One region of the Nocardia sp. NPDC001965 genome, then DNA from elsewhere that is predicted to be linked to it. Evidence: predicted binding sites of a transcription regulator. Region 1 holds the regulator's gene; the other holds the start of a gene.

Evidence for each region. The regulator HspR, encoded in region 1, represses chaperone genes until heat shock. The targets are predictions, from matches to a motif close to ANNTGAGTNNNNNNNACTCANNT.
Region 2: lon (endopeptidase La) is a predicted target of HspR. The motif match lies at 2,310-2,332, and genes of this name have one in related genera.

Annotation. Positions count from the first base shown of each region.
Region 1 covers NZ_JBSFDZ010000007.1:45,608-52,865, forward strand. The annotation lists gene dnaK (molecular chaperone DnaK) at 1-1,708, shown strand, start outside; gene grpE (nucleotide exchange factor GrpE) at 1,705-2,430, shown strand; gene dnaJ (molecular chaperone DnaJ) at 2,602-3,774, shown strand; gene ACWCPQ_RS13160 (heat shock protein transcriptional repressor HspR) at 3,774-4,193, shown strand; gene ACWCPQ_RS13165 (FAD-binding oxidoreductase) at 4,539-5,321, opposite strand; gene ACWCPQ_RS13170 (globin domain-containing protein) at 5,386-6,543, opposite strand; gene clpB (ATP-dependent chaperone ClpB) at 6,876-7,258, shown strand, end outside.
Region 2 covers NZ_JBSFDZ010000006.1:203,889-211,146, forward strand. The annotation lists gene ACWCPQ_RS12570 (thiamine pyrophosphate-binding protein) at 1-87, shown strand, start outside; gene ACWCPQ_RS12575 (alpha/beta fold hydrolase) at 171-980, shown strand; gene ACWCPQ_RS12580 (PP2C family protein-serine/threonine phosphatase) at 983-2,233, shown strand; gene lon (endopeptidase La) at 2,409-4,697, shown strand; gene ACWCPQ_RS12590 (fasciclin domain-containing protein) at 4,874-5,521, shown strand; gene sigK (ECF RNA polymerase sigma factor SigK) at 5,673-6,338, shown strand; gene ACWCPQ_RS12600 (anti-sigma factor) at 6,331-7,170, shown strand.

The DNA of each region.
Region 1 (7,258 bases):
GGTCGGTCAGCCGGCCAAGAACCAGGCCGTGACCAACGTCGACCGCACGATCCGCTCGGTGAAACGCCATATCGGCACCGACTGGACCGTGGAGATCGACGACAAGAAATACACCTCGCAGGAGATCAGCGCGCGCACGCTGATGAAACTGAAGCGCGACGCCGAGTCCTACCTGGGCGAGGAGATCACCGACGCGGTGATCACCGTCCCCGCCTACTTCGAGGACGCGCAGCGTCAGGCCACCAAGGAAGCCGGCCAGATCGCCGGCCTCAACGTCCTGCGCATCGTCAACGAACCCACCGCCGCCGCCCTGGCCTACGGCCTGGACAAGGGCGACAAGGAACAGACCATCCTGGTCTTCGACCTCGGTGGCGGTACCTTCGACGTCTCGCTGCTGGAGATCGGTGAGGGCGTCGTGGAGGTCCGCGCGACCTCCGGTGACAACCACCTCGGTGGTGACGACTGGGACGAGCGGGTCGTGAAATGGCTGGTCGACAAGTTCAAGTCCAGCTCGGGCATCGACCTGACCAAAGACAAGATGGCCATGCAGCGGCTGCGTGAGGCCGCCGAGAAGGCCAAGATCGAGCTGAGCTCCTCGCAGAGCACCTCGATCAACCTGCCCTACATCACCGTCGACGCGGACAAGAACCCGCTGTTCCTCGACGAGCAGCTGACCCGCGCCGAATTCCAGAAGATCACTTCGGACCTGCTCGACCGCACCCGCGCGCCGTTCCAGTCCGTGGTCAAGGACGCCGGGATCAAGGTCTCCGATATCGACCACGTCGTGCTCGTCGGTGGCTCCACCCGCATGCCCGCGGTCTCCGAACTGGTCAAGGAACTGACCGGCGGCAAGGAGCCCAACAAGGGCGTGAACCCGGATGAGGTCGTCGCCGTCGGCGCCGCCCTGCAGGCCGGTGTGCTCAAGGGTGAGGTCAAGGACGTCCTGCTGCTCGATGTGACCCCGCTGTCGCTGGGTATCGAGACCAAGGGCGGTGTGATGACCAACCTCATCGAGCGCAACACCACCATTCCGACCAAGCGTTCGGAAACCTTCACCACGGCCAACGACAACCAGCCGTCCGTGCAGATCCAGGTGTTCCAGGGTGAGCGCGAGATCGCCGCGCACAACAAACTGCTCGGCTCCTTCGAGCTGACCGGTATCCCGCCGGCCCCGCGTGGGGTGCCGCAGATCGAGGTCACCTTCGATATCGACGCCAACGGCATCGTGCACGTCACGGCCAAGGACAAGGGCACCGGTAAAGAGAACACGATCAAGATCCAGGACGGCTCCGGTCTGTCCAAGGAAGAGATCGACCGGATGGTCAAGGACGCCGAGGCGCACGCCGCCGAGGACAAGGCGCGCCGGGAGGAAGCGGAGACCCGCAACCAGGCCGAGTCGCTGGTACACCAGACCGAGAAGTTCATCGCCGATAACGAGGACAAGGTTCCGGCGGATGTGAAGTCCAAGGTCGAGGCCGCGATCGACGACGCCAAGAAGGCGCTCGAGGGCACCGACACCGCCGCGGTGAAGGCCGCCGTGGAGAAGCTGGCCACCGAATCGCAGGCGCTGGGCCAGGCGATCTACGAGGCCCAGGCCGCTTCGGACGGCGGGGCCGCCGGTAACGGCGCCGCGGGCGCGGACGCCGGCGACGACCAAGTGGTCGACGCCGAGGTCGTGGACGAGCCGGTCGACACGGAGAAGAAGTGACGAATTCGGGAAACAAAGGTAACTCGGGAGAGCCAGCGGAACCGGTCAGCTTCGTCGACAAGCGCAAGATCGACCCGGAGACCGGTGAGGTACGGGATCAGGCCGGGGCGGCCAACGGCGCCGCCCCGGCCGGGGCCGAAGAGGGCATAGCCCCCCAGGCGCCGCAGGCCGGTCTCGACGGTGACGGTGTCGAGACGGCGCCCGCCGAGGTTCCGGCCGGGGCCTCGGACGAACTCGCCGAGCGCACCGCCGATCTGCAGCGGCTGACGGCCGAATACACCAACTACCGGCGCCGGGTCGAACGCGATCGCAAGACCGCGACGGATTCCGCCAAGGCCGCCGTGGTCACCGAACTGCTCGGTGTCCTCGACGATCTGGATCGCGCGAAGGCGCACGGTGACCTGGAATCCGGGCCGTTGCGTTCGGTGGCCGACAAACTGATCGAGGCGCTGCGCAAACAGGGTCTCGAGGAATTCGGTTCCGAGGGCGAGTCTTTCGATCCGAACCTGCACGAGGCGGTTCAGCACGAAGGATCCGGACACGATCCGGTGATCGGCGTGGTGATGCGCAAGGGTTATCGCTTCGGTGAGCGGGTGCTACGGCACGCGCTGGTCGGCGTGACCGACGGGGTGGGGGATCTCGGATCGAACCCGGGTTCCGCGACCGCGGCGGAACCCGCTGCGGCGGAGGCATCGGATGCTGATGCCGGCTCGGACAAGTAACGACTCCGCGGCGAAAGCCACGGACCGGGTCGCGCGGCGTACCCCCGGAGACATCCGGGGGCGCCGCGCGCCCGTCACGCCACGCGCGACGGGCCCGGAGACGGTAGGAAAGTGTGACCACGCAGCGGCCCGCCCGGGTCGTGGAACGGTACCGAGAGGAGGAGATGCCCGGTGAGCCAGCGGGAGTGGATCGAGAAGGACTTCTATAAGGAGCTGGGTGTTTCCTCCAGCGCTTCCACCGAAGAGATCAAGAAGGCGTATCGCAAGCTCGCCCGTGATCTTCATCCCGACGCCAACCCCGGCGATGCCAAGGCCGAGGAGCGGTTCAAGGCGGTCAGCGAGGCGCACACCATCCTGTCCGACCCGGCCAAACGCGCCGAGTACGACGAGACCCGACGCCTGTTCTCCGGCGGCGGGTACGGCCGGGGTGGCGGCTTCACCCCGGGAGCAGGCGGCGGATTCTCCCAGAGCTTCGATCTGGGCGATATCTTCGGCCAGGCCGGTGCCGGCGGTGCCGACGGCGGCCTCGGTGACCTGTTCGGTGGCCTGTTCAACCGGGGCGGCGGTGCCACCCGCACTGGCAGCCGCCCCCGGCGGGGCGCCGATGTGGAGGCCGAGACGACGCTCGGGTTCCGCGAGGCGGCCAAGGGCGTCACGGTGCCCCTGTACCTGACCAGCCCGTCACCGTGTACCACCTGTCACGGCAGCGGTGCCAAACCCGGGACCAGCCCGCGGGTCTGCCCGATCTGCAACGGCAGCGGTGTGGTGAGCCGTAATCAGGGCGCGTTCGGATTCAGCGAACCGTGCGACGAGTGCCGCGGCTCCGGCTCGATCATCGACGACCCGTGCGTGGACTGCCACGGCAGCGGTATCCAGAACCGCACCCGCACCATCAACGTCCGGATCCCACCGGGTATCGCGGACGGGCAACGGATCCGGCTCGCCGGACAGGGCGAAGCAGGGCTGCGGGGCGCGCCCTCGGGCGATCTGTTCGTCACGGTGCACGTGAGCCAGGACAAGGTCTTCGGCCGGGCCGGCGACGACCTCACTCTGGCACTTCCGGTCAGCTACAGTGAGTTGGTGCTCGGTACGACCGTATCGGTGCCCACTCTGGAGGGCCGGGTCGGTGTGAAGGTGCCGCCGGGTACCGCGGACGGCCGCATCCTGCGGGTGCGCGGCCGCGGAGTTCCCAAACGTGGTGGCGGAGCCGGTGATCTGCTGGTCACCGTGAAGGTCGCCGTGCCGCCGAAGCTGGACGACGACGCCGTGACAGCGCTGCGCGCGCTGCAGGAGGCGGAGAAGGCCAGCGGCTTCGATCCGAGAGCGGGATGGGCAGGTGCGTAATGGAGCCGAAACGACCACCCGAGGCGAAGTCCGCGCGCCAATCGAGCACTGAATATTTCGTGATCTCGGTGGCGGCTCAGCTGGCCGGTATGCATGCGCAGACCCTGCGCACCTACGACCGGCTGGGCCTGGTGACACCGCAGCGCACGTCCGGCGGCGGCCGGCGCTATTCGGAACGGGATGTCGAACTGCTGCGCGAGGTGCAGCGGCTCTCCCAGGACGAGGGCGTCAATCTCGCCGGGATCAAACGGATCATCGAGCTCACCAATCAGGTCACCGAACTCCAGCAGCGAGTGCTGGACCTGTCCGCGGAGCTGGAACGGGAACGGGCCCGGCCGGATTACCGGCCGGAACTGATTCCACCGCAGCGCAATACCGCGCTGGTGGTATGGCAGCCACGGAACCGGCGGAAGTATTGACGGCTGTGTTTATTGCGCCGCCTCCGGCGTCGCAGGCGGGGCCCTCGTGACCCCGGTTCTTCACTCCGGCGCTCAGTCGCTGCGCTCCTTCGCTCTGTCGCTCCAGAACCGGGGCGGGCCCCGCCACTGAGGTGGGCTGTTCGGCGCTGCGGTCGGGATTACGGGACCCCGACGTGTCGATCGGGCCGCCTCCGGCGTGGCGGTCGGGTCATGTGAACCCGGTTGCTTCGACGGCCGCATTCGGGGTTGCGGTCACGCGTCGTTCGTCTCCGGCCATGCTGATGGTGCCGCTCCGGGGTCGCGACCGCGGGTCGCTCGGCTCCGGGTCTGTCGATCGGCGCGGGTTCAGGCTCCTTCGAACTGGATCCGCTCGGCCGGGGTGCCGGCGTCGAGTAGACGTTCCACCGTGGACCTGGTCATCGCGGGTGATCCGCAGACCAGGACCTGGTGCCGGTTGAACGAACCGTAGGAGCCGACCACTTCGGCGAGGGTGCCCTGTAACAGGTCGTCGTCGTCGAAACCTATATCCACCCGGTGGCTTTCGTACCATTTATCGGGCCAGGACGGGTCGTCGAGCCGCTCCACCACCGGTACCACGGTGAGCCAGGGCAGGTCGGCGGCCAGCAGCACGAGCATATCGGCGGCGTACAGGTCGCGCGGCGCGGAACCGCCGAAGAACAGATAGGTGGTGGGTGGGTCCGGATGCCGGGCCAGTTCCAGGATCTGGGCGCGCAGCGGGGCCAGACCGGTACCGCCGGCGATCATCACCACCTCGTCGCCGTCGGGGTCCACGGTGAACATGCCTTCGGGTGCCGAGAGCTTCCAGCGATCTCCGGCCGCGGTATCGGCGACGATCCCGGCGCTGCACCAGCCACCCGCGACCGTGCGGACATGGAATTCGAGTTTGCCGTCCAGCGAGGGCGGTAACGCGGGGGAGAACCGGCGCCGCATCCCCGGGAACTGCGGGACCTCGACCTGCACGGACTGTCCGGCGAGGAACGGCACGTATTCGCCGATCAACCGGACCACGGCCATATCGTGGCGCAGCCGGTGGTGTTCGACGACATCGGCCAGCCAGTAGTCCCGCTGGGACGGATGGCCGGGGGACGCGCTCGGGTCGTTGGTCATACCTCACTCACCTGACGGGCCGGGCCGGACGGCGACCCGTCCGGTGCTCGATATGCGATACCGATCAGACCGGATCGGTGCTGATGATCTCCTCCGGGGTGCCGACCGCGAGCAGTGCACGCCGGGTATCGGCGATCATCTTCGCCGAACCGGCGATCTGGATCTGCCGATCCTCCCATGCCCCGAAACTGGCCACCACGGCGCCGAGGTTGCCGACCAGGCGCCGGTGCATCCCGTAGGGCGCGTCCTCGGTGGGATGCGGATACCACCACGGGTTCGTCTTGTGCTCGCACACCGGGACGATGGTGAGCCACGGGTTGCTCTGCGAGAGCTGCCACATGTTCTCCACGTCGTACAGATCGCACGGGTACACCCCGCCGATGAAGAAGTGCACCCGGGGGTTGATACCGCGGCGGCCCATCTCGATCAGCTGGGCGCGCAACGGCGCGACACCGGTGCCCGACCCGATCATCAGCACATCCCGGCCGCTGTCCTGGTCCACCTGCAGGCCGCCGAGCGGTCCGCCGATGAGCCAGCGGTCGCCGACCTTGGTCTCGTTCACGATCGACGGGCTCACCCAGCCGCCGCGCACCTTGCGGACGTGGAATTCGATCTCGCCGTAGGGGTTCGACGGGATGGCGGGCGAGAGGTAGCGCCACATCCGGGGCCGCTGCGGCACGGAGATGGGGACGTACTGGCCGGCCAGGTAGGGAATCGGGTCGTCGGACTGGAGCCGGACGATGGCCAGGTCTTCGAGGACGTGCCGGTGGCCGACGACGGTGGCCTCCCAATAGGGCGGCGAATCATCGGAATTGGCGCCGATGGCCATGGCGGCGGCGATGAGCAGGCATACATCGCGCCACCCTTCGGCGAGTTCTCTGGTCCAGTAGGGGCCGTTGTAGGTCTGGAAGGCGGCGTAGAGCGCGGGCCCGGCCTGGTCGTAATGCGAAGCATCGACACCGTATTTGCGATGGTCGCGGGCCAGTTGCTCGAGGAATTTCTGGGCCCGATCCCAGTCTTCGAGGTGGTCGAGCATGTACTGGACAGCGGTGACCACCCGCTTCGCCTGCATATCCATGGCGGGCGGGAACAGCTCCCGCAGCCGCGGGTTCTCCGCGAACAGGTGACCGTAAAAAGCGCTGACCAACCGCTCGGGTCCACTCGGCGCATCGACCACCGACTGGAAATTGGCGCGGACCAGCGCTGCCGAACGCGCATCCACGGCGTGGAGCTTCCTTTCCCTGAATTCCGACCCGGAGGGACCGACCGTTACGGCGGCCCTTCACCCGACCAGTATCCCCGAAAAAAGAGATGATGGTGGGTGTGAAATACGGTTACCGGGTTTGGCTGATCTTGTTCGCGGGTACCGACGCGTCGTTGTGAGCCGTGATCCAGCACTTTTCTGGCAACCCGGTGCGGGTGAGTCGTCACCGAAAATTTCAAAGTTGAGCGGAACAGACTCAACCTTTCGAACGTTGAATCGGGCAGAACGGCACGAGACACCGGGATCGGTGCGGATGCCGGATGAGATATCGACTAGCAGGAAGGTGCTTCGTGGACTCGTTCAATCCCACCACCAAGACCCAGGCCGCGCTGACTGCCGCATTGCAGGCAGCCTCGGCCGCCGGCAATCCGGAGATCCGCCCGGCCCATCTGCTGGTGGCACTGCTGGACCAGACCGACGGCATCGCCGCGCCCCTGCTCAAGGCCGTGGGCACCGATCCCGCGACGGTGCGCCGCGAAGCGCAGGACATCGTCGACCGGTTGCCACGCGCCACCGGCGCCACCACCACCCCGCAACTGGGCCGCGAGGCGCTGGCCGCGATCACCGCGGCCCAGCACCTGGCCACCGAACTCGGTGACGAGTACGTCTCCACCGAGCATGTGATGGTCGGGTTGGCCGCCGGTGACACCGACGTGACCATGTTGCTCGAGAA
Region 2 (7,258 bases), on a different contig from region 1:
GGCCGGGCGCGCCCGCTGGTCCTCGACGCGAAGATCACCGACGACAACGGTGCGTGGTGGCTCGCCGAGGCGTTCGCCGGACACTGACCCGCCCCGGACGGGGCTTCGGTTTCCGGCCTGCCGGTACCGGCCGGGCCCGGCGTTCGGTGTCGCGGTGCGAGGATGGGTGGGTGGTCGATGTAGTGAGCAGGAACCGGGTGACGGTGTCGGGCCGTGCCGACGGGCCGACCGTGGTGCTCGCGCACGGGTTCGGCTGCGACCAGGGCCTGTGGCGGCTGGTGATCCCGCTGCTGGAAGAGCAGTTCCGGGTGGTGCGGTTCGATCATGTGGGGTCGGGACGGTCGGATCTGTCGGCCTGGGAGCCGGGACGGTATTCGACCATGGCGGGCTACGCGGAGGATCTCCGGCAGGTGTGCCGGGCGGTCGGACCGGGACCGGTGGTGCTGGTCGGCCATTCGGTGGCGGCGATGATGGGTGTGCTGGCCGCCGCAGCGGAGCCGGATCTGTTCCGGGGACTGGTGTTGCTGGCGCCGAGCCCTTGCTTCATCGACGACCCGGCCACCGGGTATCGGGGTGGCTTCAGTGTTGCCGATATCGAGGAGTTGCTCGATTCGCTGGATGCCAACTACCTGGGGTGGTCCGGGGCGATGGCGCCGGTGATCATGGGTAATCCGCAGCAGCCCGAGCTGGCGCAGGAGCTCGAGAGCAGCTTCTGCCGCACCGACCCCGAGATCGCCCGGGTGTTCGCCCGCGTCACCTTCTTGTCCGACAACCGCGCGGATCTCGGGGCGGTGCAGGCTCCGACGCTGGTCGCCCAGTGTTCGAACGACGCGATCGCCCCCTCGGGAGTGGGGGAGTTCGTCCGGTCGAGCATCCCCGGCAGCCGGTTGGTGACCCTGGCCGCGACGGGGCACTGCCCGCAACTGGCCGCCCCTGAGGAGACCGCGGCGGCGATCACCGATTTCGTGCGCGGTTTGTGACGATCATGGGCCGCGCGGAAGGGCCGGATCGTGATCGCCCGGGGTCGCTGCCCGCGGATCCGGAGCAGCGCGCCGAATTCAGCGCGCTGTTGGAGGATGATGTCGAGGACCTGTACGAGAACGCGCCGTGCGGATACCTGTCCACACTGCTGGACGGTCGTATCGCGAAGGTCAATGCCACGCTCCTGGACTGGCTGGGTTACCGCCGGGAGGAACTGGTGGGTCGCCGCTACTTCAGCGATCTGCTCACCGTCGGTGGCCGGCTCTACCACGAGACGCATTTCGCGCCGCTGCTGCGGATGCAGGGTCAGATCAGCGGTATCGCTCTGGAAATGCGGGCAGCCGACGGGTCGCGCTTACCGGTGCTGGTCACCTCGACGGTCAAGACCGCAGCGGACGGGCACGGACTGCTTATCCGCAGCACGGTCTTCGACGCCCGGGAGCGCCGCGCCTACGAAACGGAGTTGCTGCGTGCCCGCCGGGAAGCCGAACAGGAGCGTGAACGCCTACAGCGCCTGAATGTGACGCTGCAGCGCACCCTGCTGCCCTCGGCGCTCGAACCGGTCGCAGGGATGGATATCGCCGCCCACTACCACGCCGCCTCCGCCGACGAGGTCGGCGGCGATTTCTACGATGTGTTCCCCATTTCCCCGAATACGTCGGGATTCTTTCTCGGCGACGTATGCGGAAAAGGCGTGGTCGCCGCCACGCTCACGTCCCTGGTCCGGTACACCCTGCGCGCCGCCCCGGTCCACGACCCCGACCCCGCCGCCGTGCTGACTCACCTCAACACGGTGATGGTGCGCGCGTCACCGCCGGGCACCGTTCGCTTCTGCACGGTTCTCTACGGCCAGTTCACCCTCGATACCGGTGATCCCGCCGGGCCGCGTGCCGCGGTCACGATGGCCGCCGGTGGGCATCCCCCGGCCCTGCTGCTGCGGGGTGACGGCAGCGTCGACTATCTGCACACCCACGGTGGGCAGTTGATCGGCGCGCTCGCCGACGCCACCGTGGTCACCCGCTCGTTCACGCTGAGCCCAGGCGATACGTTGCTGCTGTATACCGACGGGTTGACCGAGGCCCGGACCCCGGACGGTTTCTACGGGGAGCGCGCCCTGCTCGACTTCGTCCGCGCGCTGGCTCCGGCCACGGCCACGGCCACCGTGGCCGCGCTGAAGGAGTTGCTCGCCACCTTGCGCTCCGGTGTCACCGACGACACGGCCCTGCTGGCCCTGCACCTCCGACGCGGCTGATACCCCCGATTTCCGTCGCATTGCCCCGGCTTCGCCGTGGGCGAACACCGGGACGGAACAAAGCCGAATGCGACGAAGTTGAGTGGGAGTAGCTCAAGTATTGGAGGTTGTGTTCGTGACTACACCACTGAATCTTCCGGTGCTGTTCCTGACCGATCCCATCGTGCTCCCCGGGATGGTCGTGCCGATCGAACTGGACGAATCCGCCCAGGCGGCGATCGACGCAGCGCAGGCCGCGAAGACCGGGACCGTACTGCTGGCCCCGCGGCTCACCGAGGGTTATGCCGCCTACGGCGTGATCGCCACCGTCGAACAGATCGGCCGGATGCGCGGCGGCGCGGCGGCCGCGGTGCTCAAAGCGGAACGGCGCGCGAAGATCGGGCACGGTGTCACCGGACCCGGCGCGGCGCTGTGGGTGGAGGCCGAACCGGTCGAGGTCCCCGCCGCCGACGGCCGCACCCGCGAACTGGCCGAGGAGTACAAGAAACTGGTGGTATCGGTGCTGCAGCGTCGGGAGGCGTGGCAGATGGTCGATGCGTTCAACCAGCTCACCGATCCGTCCGCCATCGCCGATACCGCCGGCTACGCCGCGTATCTCACCGATGAGCAGAAGCGCGAACTGCTCGAGACCCCGGATGTCGCGCAGCGGCTGAACCTGCTGATCGACTGGACCCGGGCCCATATCGCCGAGGCCGAGGTCACCGAGAAGATCGGTGACGAGGTCCGCGAGAACATGGAGAAGAGCCAGCGCGAATTCCTGCTGCGCCAGCAACTCAACGCCATCCGCAAGGAACTGGGCGAGGACGAACCCGACGGCGCCGACGACTACCGCGCCCGGGTCGAACAGGCCGAACTGCCCGACAATGTGCGTGAGGCGGCGTTGCGCGAGGTCGGTCGCCTGGAGCGGTCCAGCGATCAGAGTCCCGAGAGCGGCTGGATCCGGACCTGGCTCGATACCGTGCTGGAACTGCCGTGGCAGGTGAAAACCGAGGATTCCGCCGATGTGGCGGCGGCTCGGGCCGTGCTGGACGCCGATCACCACGGCTTGGACGAGGTGAAGGATCGGATGGTCGAGTACCTGGCGGTGCGGGCGCGACGGGCACAGCGCGGCCTGGAGGTCGTGGGCGGTCGTGGGTCCGGCGCGGTACTGGTCCTGGCCGGCCCGCCCGGTGTCGGCAAGACCTCCCTGGGCGAATCCGTGGCCCGGGCGCTCGGGCGCAAATTCGTCCGTGTCGCCTTGGGCGGGGTACGGGACGAAGCGGAGATCCGCGGCCATCGGCGGACCTATGTGGGCGCGATGCCCGGCCGGGTCGTCCGCGCGATCAAGGAAGCCGGATCGATGAATCCGGTCGTGCTGCTGGACGAGGTCGACAAGGTCGGTTCGGATTTCCGCGGTGACCCCGCGGCGGCCCTGCTCGAGGTGCTCGATCCGGCGCAGAACCACACCTTCCGCGATCACTACCTGGATCTGGACCTCGATCTGTCCGATGTGCTGTTCCTGGCCACCGCCAACGTCATGGACACCATCCCCGGCCCGCTGCTGGACCGGATGGAAGTGATCACCGTCGACGGATACACCGAGGACGACAAGGTCGCCATCGCCCGCGACTTCCTGCTGCCCAGGCAGCTGGAACGCAACGCGCTGACCGCCGAGGAGGTCCGGGTCACCGATGCGGCGCTGCGCGAGATCGCGGCCGACTACACCCGGGAAGCCGGGGTGCGACAGCTGGAAAGGCTGATCGCCAAGGCACTGCGTAAGGCCGCGACCCGGTTGTCGGAGGTCGCCGTGTCCACGACGGCACTGACCATCGATATCGGCGATCTGAAGGACTATCTCGGACGGCCGCGTTTCACCCCGGATTCGGCGGAACGCACTGCCGTACCCGGTGTGGCGACCGGACTGGCGGTCACCGGTCTCGGCGGCGATGTCCTCTACATCGAGGCCAATACCGCAGCCGGGGAGCGCGCCCTGACGCTGACCGGTCAACTGGGCGACGTCATGAAGGAATCGGCACAGATCGCGCTGACCTATGTGCGCTCGCACCTCGGTGAGATCGGGATCGAATCGGCTGTACTGGACGGAAATCTGCACGTCCACGTTCCGGCCGGGGCGGTGCCGAAGGACGGGCCGTCCGCCGGTGTCACCATGGTCACCGCGCTGGTGTCGCTGGCGCTGGGCCGGCCGGTGCGCTCCGATGTCGGAATGACCGGCGAGGTGACGCTCAACGGCCGGGTGCTGCCGATCGGCGGGGTGAAGCAGAAACTGCTCGCCGCCCAGCGCGCGGGGCTGAAGACGGTGTTCATTCCAGCTCGCAACGAGCCGGACCTGGACGACGTCCCCGCCGATGTGCTGGCCGATCTGGACGTTCGTCCGGTGGGCGATGTCGCCGAGATCCTGGCCTACGCCATCGAACCGGTCCGCGAACCGGCCCTCGACGGCCGGGCCCTGGCGGCCAGCGCCTGATCCACGGTCACGGGCCGCGGTGCTCCTTCGGGAGCGCCGCGGCCCCGTCGTATCCGACCCTTCTTTCGGCCGATCCCGGTCCACGCCCATCCGCGGTGCCGACCCACCCGAATTCCGTCCGGCAATGTTCGCGGTGCGGCCGCAGCGGTCGTCCTGGCTGAAAGTGATGGGAATCCATGAAGAGCATGCAAAGCGGTGTGCTTGCGGCGGCGGTCGTTTCGGTTGCCGCCCTGCTGGGGTCGACGGCGTGTTCCACCGACGCATCGAGCGATTCCGCCGCTCCGGCCACGAGCAGCCCGATGGCGAACGCTTCGGCCGCCGGCGATCCCGCGGCCGGTCTGGTCGGACCCGGTTGCGCGGACTACGCGGCGCAGGTCCCCGACGGGGCCGGTTCGGTCGGCGGTATGGCGCAGGACCCGGTCGCGGTGGCTGCCTCGAACAACCCGATGCTGAAGACCCTGGTACAGGCGGTATCTGGTCAGCTCAACCCGAAGGTGAACCTGGTCGATACGCTCAACGGCGGCGAATTCACGGTGTTCGCCCCGGTCGATTCGGCGTTCGCCGCCGTCGCTCCGGCGACGATCGAGAGCTTGAAGACCGATTCCGAAACTTTGACGAAGATCCTCACCTACCATGTGGTTCCCGGCCGGATCGCGCCCGCGGATATCGCCGGTGACCACGCAACGGTCGAAGGCGCCAACGTCGCGGTCACCCGGAAGGGCGAGAACATCGAGGTCGGTGACGCCTCGGTGATCTGTGGGGGTGTGCAGACCGCCAACGCCACGGTGTACATGATCGACAAGGTCCTGATGCCGCCGGCCTGAGCCTTTCGGATGCGTGTGCCGGGTGAGTGCACCAGACTGTCGGCATGATGCGTTGTGTTCGGCACGGTGATCTGAACAACAACCCGGGCGGCGAACCGATCCCGGCCGCGGCCGGTGGCGAATGCCTTGCCATGCAGTCGAGGGCACGATCATGACGAATCGGCCGGGGTCCGGCCCCGGACCGATCCGATTGGCGGATTCGGAGACCGAAGACGCGGCGGCATGCTCGGTCCGCACCGACGGTCACGACGACCGGGCGACGCAGCGGCGCCTCGCCGACCTGCTGTCAGCGGCCGGCGAGGGCGACCGGGAAGCGTTCACCAGCTTCTACCGCGAGACCAGTCCCCGGGTATTCGGGCTGGCGCGGCGGATCCTGCGCAGCCCGGCCGCAGCCGAAGAGGCCACCCAGGAGGTGTACCTCCAGGTGTGGTCCGCGGCCACCCGCTACGACCCGGACCGGTCGAGCGCCATCGGCTGGTTGATGATGATCACCCACCGGCGCGCGGTCGACCGGGTGCGAGCTGAGGAATCGGCCACTGGACGGGAGATCGTCTACGGGCACACTCATCTGGGACGCGATCACGACATCGTCTCCGAAACGGTGGATCAGCGCCTCGACGAAGAGGCGGTCCGCGCCTGTCTCGAGGTGCTGACCTCCACCCAGCGTGAGGCGGTCGCTCTCGCCTACTACAGCGGGCGCACCTACCGCGAGGTGGCCGACCACCTCGAATCTCCGCTACCCACGATCAAGAGCCGCATCCGCGACGGACTGAAGCGGCTCCAGAACTGCCTGGCAGGGGTTGCCTCCGATGCCTGATACCGCCCCACCCGATTCGCCGGAGAACAGCGGCGACCTACTGGATCTCGCGGTTCCCTATGCCCTCGACGCGGTGGCCGCCGCCGAGGGCACCGAAATCGAACAACGTTTGCGGACCGCCGATGCCGAGACCGCCCGGAGATTCGACGACACCGTCCGAGACGTCCGGGAAGCGATGGCGGCACTGTCGGTTCTCGACGCCCAGATGCCCCCGGCCCGGATCGAAGCGCGAATTCTCGCGGCACTCGATCGGGCCCCGGGCGCCCGATCCGATGTAAGGCAGACCCCGCGACCCGGTTCGCCGCATGAGGAGACGAGCGGTCCGGCCCCGGTGGGCGCCACCGACGAACTGGCTCGCGTCCGCGCTCGTAAACGGGCGCTCTCACGCCGCTGGGCAGTACTCGGTGCGGCCGCAGCGGTGGTGGTCGCGATCGGTATCGCGATCGGTGCGGGTGTGGTCGCCCAGCGCGACGGCGAACCAGCCGGGACCGTGACCGCGCAGGAGGTGCTGAACCAGCCCGACACCCGGACCAGCAGCACCCGCATCGGTACCGACGGCATCCTGACCGTCCACGTATCCGATGCGCTGCACGCGGCCACCGTCTCCTTCGACGCGACACCGGCGCCGCCGCCCGGCAGCGACTATCAGCTGTGGCTGATCGATGCGAGCGGGACACCGCGTTCGGCCGGGGTGCTGACCGATCTCCCGGGTGCGAGTGATCCGTACGTCACCGAGTTCACCGGTTCGGATCAGCTCGCGGTGACCCTGGAACCCGACGGCGGGTCACCCGCGCCGACCAGCGATCCACTCGCGGCACTGACCTTGGGCTGAGCTCGCCGTTCGGTCCGAGGGGCTCTTCCACGCCGCGGCCGGGAGTGACACCATCCGCAGTAGGGGTTGCGACGAATTCCCAGCTGCC